One region of the Halomonas sp. WWR20 genome, then DNA from elsewhere that is predicted to be linked to it. Evidence: predicted binding sites of a transcription regulator. Region 1 holds the regulator's gene; the other holds the start of a gene.
What was found. Region 1 encodes FliA, which starts transcription of late flagellar genes. Its sites were predicted from a motif close to CTAAAGTTNNNNNNNNNNCNGCCGATA; they were not measured.
Positions count from the first base shown of each region.

Region 2: a site for FliA is predicted at 1,894-1,920, ahead of flgM (flagellar biosynthesis anti-sigma factor FlgM). Genes of this name have one in related genera too.

Region 1 is NZ_JBTRHR010000001.1:124,312-130,015, reverse strand. Features, by position in the region: gene ACW4DH_RS00540 (flagellar protein FlhE) at 1-274, shown strand, start outside; gene ACW4DH_RS00535 (putative bifunctional diguanylate cyclase/phosphodiesterase) at 444-2,642, shown strand; gene ACW4DH_RS00530 (RNA polymerase sigma factor FliA) at 2,743-3,444, shown strand; gene ACW4DH_RS00525 (DEAD/DEAH box helicase) at 3,450-4,778, opposite strand; gene ACW4DH_RS00520 (PqiC family protein) at 5,003-5,665, opposite strand; gene pqiB (intermembrane transport protein PqiB) at 5,662-5,704, opposite strand, start outside.
Region 2 is NZ_JBTRHR010000003.1:38,423-44,126, reverse strand. Features, by position in the region: gene flgC (flagellar basal body rod protein FlgC) at 1-383, opposite strand, end outside; gene flgB (flagellar basal body rod protein FlgB) at 389-805, opposite strand; gene flgA (flagellar basal body P-ring formation chaperone FlgA) at 1,045-1,758, shown strand; gene flgM (flagellar biosynthesis anti-sigma factor FlgM) at 1,955-2,233, shown strand; gene ACW4DH_RS06605 (flagella synthesis protein FlgN) at 2,248-2,700, shown strand; gene ACW4DH_RS06600 (TatD family hydrolase) at 2,770-3,690, opposite strand; gene ACW4DH_RS06595 (EboA domain-containing protein) at 3,690-4,553, opposite strand; gene ACW4DH_RS06590 (alkaline phosphatase family protein) at 4,917-5,704, shown strand, end outside.

The DNA.
Region 1 (5,704 bases):
GCAGCCTCCTGCCGAAAGCCCCGCACATCGAGGCCGTATCACCCGGGTGCGCTGGCGCTATCAGGCGCCACCGGATGTCACGCCGGTGCTGGAAGCATGGCTATGCCATCCGACGCGCTGCACGGCGCTACCGGCAGGGCAGGGAACCACTGAGGCGCTGGCAGGTTTGCCGGCTGATAGCGCGGTGTATTTTCGCTTTCGCCTGTCGTCTGGGGTGAGACACGCAACATCGATGCGTGTAAAAGGCCTGCAGGTCATCGTCGATTATCAGTGATGCCGCCGGTTGAGCGCTGGGCCACTTGCGTGGCCGCTCCGGGAAATTACAGTTTTGCCACCAGCAGTCGATAGGGATAAGAGCTGACCGTCCGTGTCGGCTTGTACGTATATAAAAGACTGGCTTGCGGCCGAGCCGTTTATCCACTGACAGGACTGTGGAACTTGCTATGGCGCTGCTGAATTCCAACAACGATCTGGCCCTTATCGAACGCCTGATAAATGGCGACACAGATGGGGGCGTTCGTGAGGTGGCTGCTCATTACACCTACGCTCGACAGGACAATGTGTTGCGAGCCCTGCTCGCAGGGCTGATTGACGCCCAGAACGGCTGCATCGAAATCGTCGATGAGCAGGGGCTGGTATGTTTCGTGGCACACCAGGGCCGCATGCAGTTGGGATACGTGGATAGCGAGACGGCGCTTGGCCGGCCTTGGGCGTACCGATGGCCCAAGGGGCAGCGTGCACAACTGCAGAAGCTGCTCGAGCAGGCGCTGGAGGGAACACGTCGGCAGCATATCGCCTGGCGACAGAACTGCCGGGGGGGATGCTGCGACTGGCAGCTCTGTTTCGTGCCATTGCACGTATCCGGTCGACGCTTCGTACTGATCGTGTCGCGGGACGTGAGTGAACAGCAGCGCCTGAACGCTGCGCTCGAGAGAAGCGAGGCGCGCTTGCATGAGCTGATCGACAAGGTGCCCAAAGTCTTTTGGGTGTACGATTTGCAAAAAGGGCGCTACGAATATATCAGTCCCTCCTTCGAGCGTATTCTGGGGGTGGGGCTCGATACGCTGAGTGATGATGCGCGCGCCTGGATGCGACATATCCATCCCGAGGATGTCTCCCAGGTCCAGAAAGTCGCCGACAGTTGTCATGAATGGATGCAGGATCCCGCACCTGTCGATCTGCAGTACCGTCTGCTAAATCCCGATGGAAATGTGGTTTGGGTTCATGACCTGCGCTATCCGGTCGTCGAAGCAGGACGGTTGGTGCGCATGGTGGGTGTACTGTCCGATATTACCGAGGAGCGGGAACGTCAGCAGCGTCTGCATTATCTCGCCAACCATGATCAACTGACGGGCCTTGCCAACCGTACACATTGTCAGGAGTGGCTGGGCAGAGCCTGCCGCAAACGCCAAGCTTTTCAGCTGTTGCTCGTAGGGCTCGACCGATTCAAGCAAATCAACGATAGCCTGGGGCCTCATCAGGGCGACGAATTGCTCAAGCAGGTTGCCGGGCGTATTCATGTCGCATTGAACTCGGCGGCACTGCTGGCGCGTCTGGGAGGGGACGAGTTTGCGGTGGTGCTGGAGGGTGAGCGCAGCCAGGAAGATCAGCGTGTCGTGGCGCATGGCATCTCGGTGGCGCTCAGTCAGCGCTTTACGCTCGGTCGCAATGCGGTGTTCATTACCGCCAGTATCGGCATCTCCAGCTACCCGCAGGATGGCGAAAACACCGATATCCTGATGCAGAACGCGGATGTCGCTCTGTCCAATGCCAAGTATCAAGGACGCAACACGATCCGTTTTTTCAAGTCGGGGGACGACGAAACGACACTCAGCCGGTTCTCGCTGGAAAGTGCATTGAACCGGGCCTGGGAGAACGAGGAATTCCAGCTGCATTACCAACCCAAGGTGGATGCTTGTACCTTCGAGCTGGTCGGTTTCGAGGCATTGTTACGCTGGCGTGGCCCCGACAATACTCCCATGTCCCCGGCCCAGTTCATTCCGGTGCTTGAGGATACCGGGCTGATAGTACCGGTGGGCTACTGGATTCTTGAGCGGGTCTGTCAGGACTTGCAGCGCATGAAGGCGAAAGGGCTCGTATCGCAAATCGCCGTGAATATTGCGGCCCGTCAGTTAATGGAATCCGATTTCGCCGATCAACTGCAGCGTATCATGCGCCATCACCATGTTTCGCCGGGAGAGATCTCCCTGGAGATTACCGAGAGCTCGCTGATGCAGGAGCCGGCTCGAGCCGCTGAACTGTTGACGCGTCTGAGAGCAGCCGGCGCTTCGGTGGCGCTTGACGATTTCGGCACCGGCTACTCCAGTCTCAGCTATCTCAAGCGCTTCCCCGTCGACACTCTCAAGATTGATCGCAGTTTCATCATGGACATGGTCGACGACGACGACGATCGCAATATCGTCGATGCCATCATCCGCATGGCCCATGCGCTGAACCTGATCGTCGTGGCCGAAGGGGTCGAAAGTACCGAGCAGCATCTACTGCTGCAGCAGTACGGGTGCGACCAGTTGCAGGGCTATCTTTTCGCCAAACCCATGCCGTTTGAAGAGATCATTGCCTGGCATACGATACATATTGATACAAAATGGAAAATAGGGGCTGGAAGTAACGGGTATTCGTGACTTGGGAGATGCGCCGTCGCGTCAATAATGCCAAGCGTGGGGTCATGGATCAGTGTCATGTGTCACTGAACTTGAGCTAACTCCGACCCGAGGCGAGGCGATGTATACGGCACAGGGCAAAATCAATCACTCTCAACTGCTTGAGCAACATCTACCCATGGTACGACGCCATGCGTTGGGGCTTCAGGTGCGTTTACCGGCGAGCGTCGACATTGAGGATCTTATTCAGGCTGGCATGGTTGGGCTGCTCGATGCGCTGGGGCGCTATGATACTGGACAGGGCGCCAGCTTCTCCACCTACGCCAGCCAACGTGTCCGCGGAGCGATGATTGATGAGCTGCGCAGCCGTGACTGGATACCCCGCAGCGTGCGGCGTAATGCGCGGGCGCTGGACCAGGCGGTTCGACGGCTTGAACAGCGTTTCGGCCGACCTGCCGAAGAGCGCGAGATTGCCGCGGAACTGGAAATGTCGTTAACGGATTATCAGCAATTGCTGATCGATGCCAACAACGGGCACTTGCTGGCTTTCGATGAAGTGGTCGAGGAGAGCGGCGAGCCGGCAGCCGGGGGGGAGGGGACACCATTATCCCCGTTGGAATCGCTGCTGCAGGGCGACCAGCGCGAACAGCTGATCAGCGCCATCGATGGCTTGCCGGAGCGTGAAAAGCTGCTGTTGGGCCTGTATTATCAGGAAGAGCTCAATCTCAAGGAGATCGGGGCCGTCCTCGGGGTCAGCGAATCGCGAGTCTGTCAGTTGCATAGCCAGGCCGTGGCGCGGCTGCGCTCACGGCTGGCGGCGTGAACGAATCAACCGTGGTTGTGACCGGTGCCTCGAGATTGGCGACGACGTGCCGGCTTTTCGGAAGCGCCCTGGCGTTGACCCTTGGCGGCAGAATTCCCACCACTTCTAGCACCATTGCCCTGGCGACGCTGACCGCCGCCACCCTCACGGCGTCCCCCCTGACCGCGTCGACCATTCTCGATGGGCTCGGGCTTGGCATTAGGGTCGGGTTCGAAGCCCGGCTCGACATGGCTGGGCAGCTTGCGCTTGATCAGCTTTTCGATATCCGAAAGTAGCTTGTCTTCATCGATACAGACCAGAGAGATCGCTCGGCCTTCGCTGCCCGCGCGTCCGGTACGGCCGATACGATGCACGTAATCCTCGGGTACGTTGGGCAGCTCGAAATTGACGACGTGCGGAAGTTCGCTGATATCCAGACCGCGCGCTGCGATATCCGTTGCCACCAGCACTTGCAAACTGCCGTCCTTGAACGCGCCGAGCGCTCGCGTACGTGCCGACTGGCTTTTGTTGCCATGGATGGCCATGGCCGGGATATCCTGCTTGGAAAGCTGTTCGGCGAGCCGGTTGGCGCCATGCTTGGTACGTGTAAAGACGAGCACTTGATACCAGCGATGCGTCTGGATCAGATGAGCGAGCAGCTCGCGCTTCTGGCCACGGTCGACCCGAAAAACGGCTTGATCGACGGTTTCGGCAGTGGTGTTGCGCCGCGCAACTTCGATAGTGCTCGGCGCGTTCAGCAGCCCGTTGGCCAGCGTCTGGATCTCCGCCGAGAACGTCGCTGAGAATAACAGGTTCTGACGTTTGGCCGGCAATAGGCCGAGAATGCGCCGAATATCTCGGATAAAGCCCATGTCGAGCATGCGGTCGGCTTCATCGAGTACCAGGATCTCGACCTGGGACAGGTCGACGTGGCGCTGCTGGTGCAGGTCGAGCAGGCGTCCCGGTGTGGCGATCAAGATATCGACCCCGGGCTTCATGGCGTCGATCTGCGGTTGGGCGCCCACGCCACCAAAGATGACCAGGGAGCGCAGAGGCAGGTGCTGCCCATAGGTTTTCACGCTATCGCCGACCTGGGCGGCAAGTTCGCGTGTCGGGGTCAGCACCAGGGCCCGGACCTGCCGCGAGCGGGGGCGGGCACCGCCACTCAAGCGTTGCAGCATCGGTAGCGTAAAACCTGCGGTCTTGCCGGTGCCGGTCTGCGCACTGGCCAGCAAATCACCGCCCTTGAGCACGACAGGAATCGCCTGCTGCTGTATGGGGGTAGGGGTGGAATAACCTTGTGTCTCGATAGCACGTAACAGCTCGGCGGATAGGCCAAGTTCGGAAAAGGACATGAAAACTCCGCAACGCACATCCGCCGGTCACCTATGAATAGGTGTCAGTCAAGGGCCGAGGCGTTTCAAAACAGGAATCAGGGCGGGAACAAAAACGCGCCTGGAATGGAAGCGGCGAGGTGACTGGTCGTAAGCCGCCCCGGCATGATGCCAGAGTTCTGTAACTTATGCATCTTTTGTCTAACCCCGCGCAGGCAAGTTTCGGCGATGCGAGGGTGATCGCACTACAGGGACGGCTGGTTGGCTATTTCATCTGCGAGTTGCTCGGCAACCGTCTGCCAGGCGCTCCCCAGGCTACGGACCAGCGCAGGATAGCCGTCCGCATCCAGGGCGCGCTCAATGTCGAAGTGCTGCAGCGAGAGCAACCGGCCGCTGGGATCGCGCAACTGCCATTGCCCGCTGACCACTGCCATACCGTCATGGCGTCCCTGAAAATTTTCCACGTCGAGCCTGACACTGAGCGACTGTTCCGCATCCGCCCCGCGATTTTCGCGCAGCACACGAACCTCGGGTAGTGCAAGACTCAAATGATGACGCAGACTCCTTTCGAGTTGACGGTTGAGATCTTCGGCCCATAAATGATTGCTGGCTTGGTGAATCTCGATATCGCTGAGTTGCATGACGATACCGTCACTGTCGAGATAAGGGGCAACGCGAATGGGCTCGAGAATCAGGGTGCGGGACGCTGGTGTCGAATATTGCACCCCCTGCCCGGCGGCGGGCAGGGTATAGCGTGACGCTGACGTCGAGGAACCGGCGCAGCCGCTCAGCATGACCGACAAAAGGACGACGCAGGTCATGGTGAGCCATGCGTGTCTTGGCCCGACAAGCGGCACTCGGCGTGTACCGACATCACGGTAGCGGGCATAGGAGATCGGCGCTGTCATCGCGGGGCCCTCGGTAGTGGATCTTCATTGCTGCGCTTG
Region 2 (5,704 bases), on a different contig from region 1:
TTGAGCATCATCGTCTTGCTGGTGTTGAGCACCTCGACGTTGGCCTGATAGGAGCGCGAGGCGGCAATCATGTTGACCATTTCATTGACCGGCTCGACGTTGGGCATCGAGACATAGCCCTGCTCGTCGGCCAGGGGATGCTCGGGGCGATATTCAAGACGCAGCGGAGACTCGTCCTCCACCACCTCGGACACACGCACGCCACCGGTGCCATGCGCCCCCTGGGAGACGGTCTCGAACATCACCTGCTTGGCGCGGTAGGCCTCGCCATCGGGGCCGGCCACACTGTCGGCATTGGCCAGGTTGCTGGCGGTCACGTTCATGCGCTGTGCCTGGGCACTCATCGCCGAACTGGAAATTTCAAAGACACTGAACATCGACATAGGGCTTACTCCGGCTGCATTGCAGTTTTCAGCCCTTGGATCTTACGGCTGAGAATGGTCAGATTGGCTTGATAGCGCACTGCGTTATCGGTGAAGTTGCTGCGTTCCCGATCCATGTCGACGGTGTTACCGTCCAGACTGGGCTGATCCGGCACGCGGTAGAGCAGCTCGCGCCCCAGTCCCGCGCCGTGGGCCTGGGCAGGCACATGGCGGCTCGATGTCGTGTTCAGCGACAGCGCGTTGGCACTGGACCGCCCCTGCGTCATCACCTGGTCGAGTTCCTTGGCGAAATCGAAATCGCGCGCCTTGTAGTTCGGCGTATCGGCATTGGCGATGTTGCCGGCCAGTACCTGCTGCCGCTCCGCGCGCAGATTGAGTGCTTCCTGGTGATAGCGCAGTGCGCCGTCAAGCTTATCGATCATTCTTGGTATCCCTGCTGTCCCGGTGTCTTGTCTCCAGCGGCCCGCGCCGTTCGGGAGGATGTGCAGGCTGGAGAATAGCCCGCCCCCTGTCACCCCAAACGCCGGAACAGGCTCTCAATTGCGCGTCATTTCCGCCTTTGGCAATCCCGCTCAGCGCCTAGAATCGTTTCCCATCAGTGCGCCTGGATGTCCTCGGCGCATGTCATGCCAGAACATCGGCAGCGCAAGAGGGGCTTATCATGGCGCAACCCAGCACACGCAAAGGGCGAAAGACGCTTTATCTGGCCGGGCATATCGTGGCTTTGCCTCTCATGGCCCTGATCGCCGCGCTGAGCTGGGCGCCCATCGCGCTGGCCAGCGACCAGGCGGTCATCAATGCGGTCGAGGAGTTTCTGTATGCGCAGGCCGAAGGCGAAGATATCAGCGTGGAGGTACGCCCCTCGACGGCACGCCTGCCGGAGTGCGCCAACCCCGAGCCGTTTCTGCCTCGCTCAGGCCCGCCCCAGGGGCGTGTCACCGTCGGGGTCCAGTGCGGCGAACAGCGGCGCTATATGCAAGCCACGGTGGCGATCAACACGCGCCACCTGGTCGCCAGCCGCGATATCGCCCCCGGCACGACGGTGACTCGGGACATGTTCGAGTGGCACACCGCCGACCAGAGCCGCCTGCCCCGGCAATGGCTGGACGACCCGCAAACCCTCATCGGCGCCGTCACCACTCGGCGCATCCCCGCCGGCACCGCTTTGCAGTCTTCGATGGTAAGAGAGCGTTATCTGGTCAGGCGTGGCGAGCCGGTTACTCTGGTGGCGCAAGGGGCGGGGTTTCGGATTACTCGCGAGGCGAAGGCGCTTGAAAGTGGCGGCATGGGCACCTCGATACGGGTGCGCACCGATGATGGCAACATCCTGCATGCCCAGGTAAGCGGAGAGAGCCGGCTCAATGTCGTCTTCTGAGCGATTCAACGTCGCTATCGAAAGCCTTTAGCCGACGCGCTAGACTTGTTGTTTTACCGGAAACCGGCGCCGCATGCCGCTCAAGGGGCTCGAAGCGCAGAAACTCATCTGCGCAAACATTTATGAGCAGTTTCCCTAAAGCTTTGGCCTGCAGCGCCGATACTTCCTACAAGCCCGCTTTCAAGAGACCAGAACCTTGAAAATCGACACATTGCAGTCATTGACCCGCTTGCCGGGACAGGAAAAGTCCGGCAACAGCACGTCAACCGTAAGTGACACCACGCGCACCGCGCCCGCCACTGCCGCAACAGTGACCACCCTCAGCCAGGCCGCTTCCGGCGATGCCGGCCAGGATATCGATACGGCACGCGTTGCGGAAATTCGGCAGGCCATCAGCGAGGGCCGCCTCGATATTCGTTCAGACAAGATTGCCGATGGTCTCATCCAGAGCGTACGAGACCTGCTCGGCGAGTGAGGATAGAAGCTTCCATGAACTACCGTGAATGCCTGCGCCGCCAGAAGGCGGCCCTGGAATCGTTCGTCGCGCTGCTCGACGAAGAGCACCTGCAACTTGCCCAGGGGCAAATCGACGGCGAGGCGTTGTCGCGCCTTGCCGCCGACAAACAGCGCATTGCCGCGGAAATGGAAGAGTACGAGCAAGCCCGGCTAGCCGCTCAGCGCGCCTCGGGCCATGGTGAAGGACTGCGCGGCGCCGAACGCGCCGCCCAGGAAAGCCAGTGCCTCGATGACTGGGGCGACATGCGCACGCTAGCCGAACAGGCACGGCAGAAAAACCGCATGAACGGCCTGATGATTAACATGCGTCTGGAGCATAATCAGAAGGCCATCAACTTCCTGTCGGAAGCGGCGGGCAGCACACTTTACGGCCCCACCGGCCAGTCGCGGCGCAAGGGATTCGGGGGAATCAGCTCCCGGGCGTGATGCAAGCCCGGTCGCTTTAAGTCGCTTTAAGCCCAGTCAATGCTGGGCTTTTCCGCTACCTTCTACTTGCTACTCGATCAGCAGGTTTTCGGCACGGTGCTCTCCGGGTGTCTCGATGCGTGGCTCGCGTCCACCACGCAGGATCGAGTTACCCTCGAATAGCGTTCGCTGATCGATCTCCGGCGGATTGAGCCAATCCTCCTCGCGTATCTGTCCGCTCTTGCCGTAGACCTCCAACGCGTTGGCATAGGTCACCTTGCGCACCGTCTCTTCCGACACGCCTTGCTCCAGCGCCAGTCTGGCGGTCTTGGCCACCCCCAGGCAGTCGGAGATTCCCCAGTCGCAGGCGCTGTCCACGATGATGCGCTCTCCGCCATACTGCTTGAGCACTTCCACCATGCGCGCATTGCCCATCTTGGTCGATGGATAGATGGAGAACCCCGCCCAGAAGCCCCGCTCCAGGGTTTCGGCGACGGTTTCCTCATTGTTATGGTCTATCACCACCCACGACGGATCGACCCCCATCTCCTCGCAGACATCCATGGAGCGCGACGTGCCGCGTTTCTTGTCGCGATGCGGCGTGTGCACCATGACCGGCAATTTCAATTCGCGGGCCAGCTCCAGCTGGGCGCGGAAGTATTTATCTTCCAGCGGCGTCTGCTCGTCATAGCCGATCTCGCCGATGGCGACGACGCCTTCCTTCAGCGCGAAGCGTGGCAGCCATTCCATTACGCCTTCGGCAAGTTCCTCATTGTTGGCTTCCTTGGAATTCAGGCCCACGGTGCAATAGTGGCGAATGCCAAACTGTCCGGCGCGGAACCGCTCCCAGCCCACGATCGTGGACAGGTAATCGACATAGGTGCCGACGAAGGTCCGTGGCTGCCCCAGCCAGAACGCCGGCTCGATCAATGCGACGACACCGGCCGCCGCCATGGCTTCATAATCATCGGTGGTGCGGGAAATCATGTGCGCGTGGGGATCGATAAACATCAGGCAGCCTCGGTCGTCGACAGGGTGTCCCAACTGATGCGGCCTGCGTCGAGGTCGTTGATCAGCGAGGTGGAAGCCAGAATCTCGCGGGCTTGCGCAGAGGGGCTGGAAGAAAGCGCCAGCGCAGCGGCAACCCGCTCTTGGGCATTGCCCGCGAGGGCGCGCTGCAAATCGTCAAACGCGCCGACGTCATCGGCAAAGGGCCCCACGCAGCGCCACAATTCAGGCGAGACGGGACGTTTCGCCGCCCAGCGTTCATGCGCATAGTCCAGCAGGATCCGGGCCAGCTCAGGGTTCGCCCGTTCATCCAGGCCGTCAATCGGCGCAAGACGGCTGCCGACAAATAGTGCCTTGAGCACCATGTGATTCCAGCGGTGCTCGTCGAAATGGTCACGCGGATAGGGATTGTGATGGGCAATCGACTCGAAGACTGCACGCATGTTCGAACGCAGCCCCTCCCCCACTTCGAACGCCAGGCTGTCCGGTTCGGGATACAGCGGCAGGCCACGATAAAGCGCCATCAGTTCCCCCACGTCCGCCGTACGCCGCAAATCCTTGAATTTGCCGGCGAATGTCCGCTCCCCCCGATGCGCGAGAAGCGCGGCCACCCGTGCCGCCCCGTCCACGCTCCAGCCCTTGGGACACCAACCGGGGCGCATCGCCTCCGCTTCCGCCAGGTCCTCTTGAGACAAGGACAGATCCGCCTTGCCTAGTTGACGAGGCGCCAGCCCCATCACGATGTGCAACTCGCGTTCAGGTGCCCCGGCTGCCAGCATCGCCAGCCGCTCGTTGAACCATTCCCCGTGTTCCTCTGACTGGCGTGTTACCCAACGCCGCAGAAGTTCGATGATATGTGCCGCCATGTTCTGCTCCCTGAGCCCTGCACGGAAGCTTTACATTAATCCGCAACCTCTTATCCACCAAGATTGTTTATCTAGCGATATAAAATTAACAGAGCATTAATACACCTACAGAATAATGACTAACAACATCATTAAAACGCCGCTCTTGACATTAATGAAGTCATTTATAAGCCTCAATCGCGGCAGCCAACTTCATAATAACTTGAGTTTTTCGAAACCCATTGGTAATTCTTGTAACCCGACAAACTCAACCGACAATTTCATCCTGGCTAGCCCCGACGCTCATCGATCCTTGTTTGGGTGTTATGAATGCGCCTTTATTCGTTTCCCTACGGCTCAAAAATCTATTAATAGAGATTCATCATGAACAATACGCTGGTTATCCTGGTCGTGGGACTCACGCCTAGCCTGGTGGGGCGTTACACGCCGCATTTAGCGAAACTGGCCGCTCGCGGCGGCATGCGGCCACTCAACACCGTGACGCCCGCCGTGACCTGTACCGTGCAATCGACCCTGGTTACCGGCCTGCGCCCTGCCGAGCATGGCGCGGTGGCCAACGGCTGGTATTTTCGCGATCTGTCCGAAGTCTGGCTGTGGCGGCAGTCCAACCGGCTCGTCGAAGGGGAAAAGCTCTGGGACGCCGGCAAGGCCCGCGACCCCCAGTTCACCTGCGCCAAGATGTTCTGGTGGTACAACATGTACTCGAGTGCCGACTGGAGCGCGACGCCACGTCCGATGTATCCGGCCGATGGCCGCAAGGTGCCCGACCACTACACCCACCCGCCCGAACTGCACGATGAGTTGGACGCCAAGCTGGGCCAATTTCCGCTGTTCAAGTTCTGGGGGCCGGCGGCGGACATCTCCTCCAGTGCCTGGATAGCCCAGTCGACCCTGCATGTCATGGCTACGCGCAACCCGACACTTACCCTCACCTACCTGCCCCATCTGGACTACAACCTACAACGGCTGGGCCCCGATCTCTCCCATCCCCGCATTCAGCAGGACCTTCAGGAAGTCGACGCGCTTTGCGGAGAGCTGATCGACGCGGCAGACACGCAGGGCCGACGGGTGATCGTGGTATCGGAATATGGCATCACGCCGACTACCGAGGCGGTTCATATCAATCGAGCATTACGCCAGGCGGGGCTGAT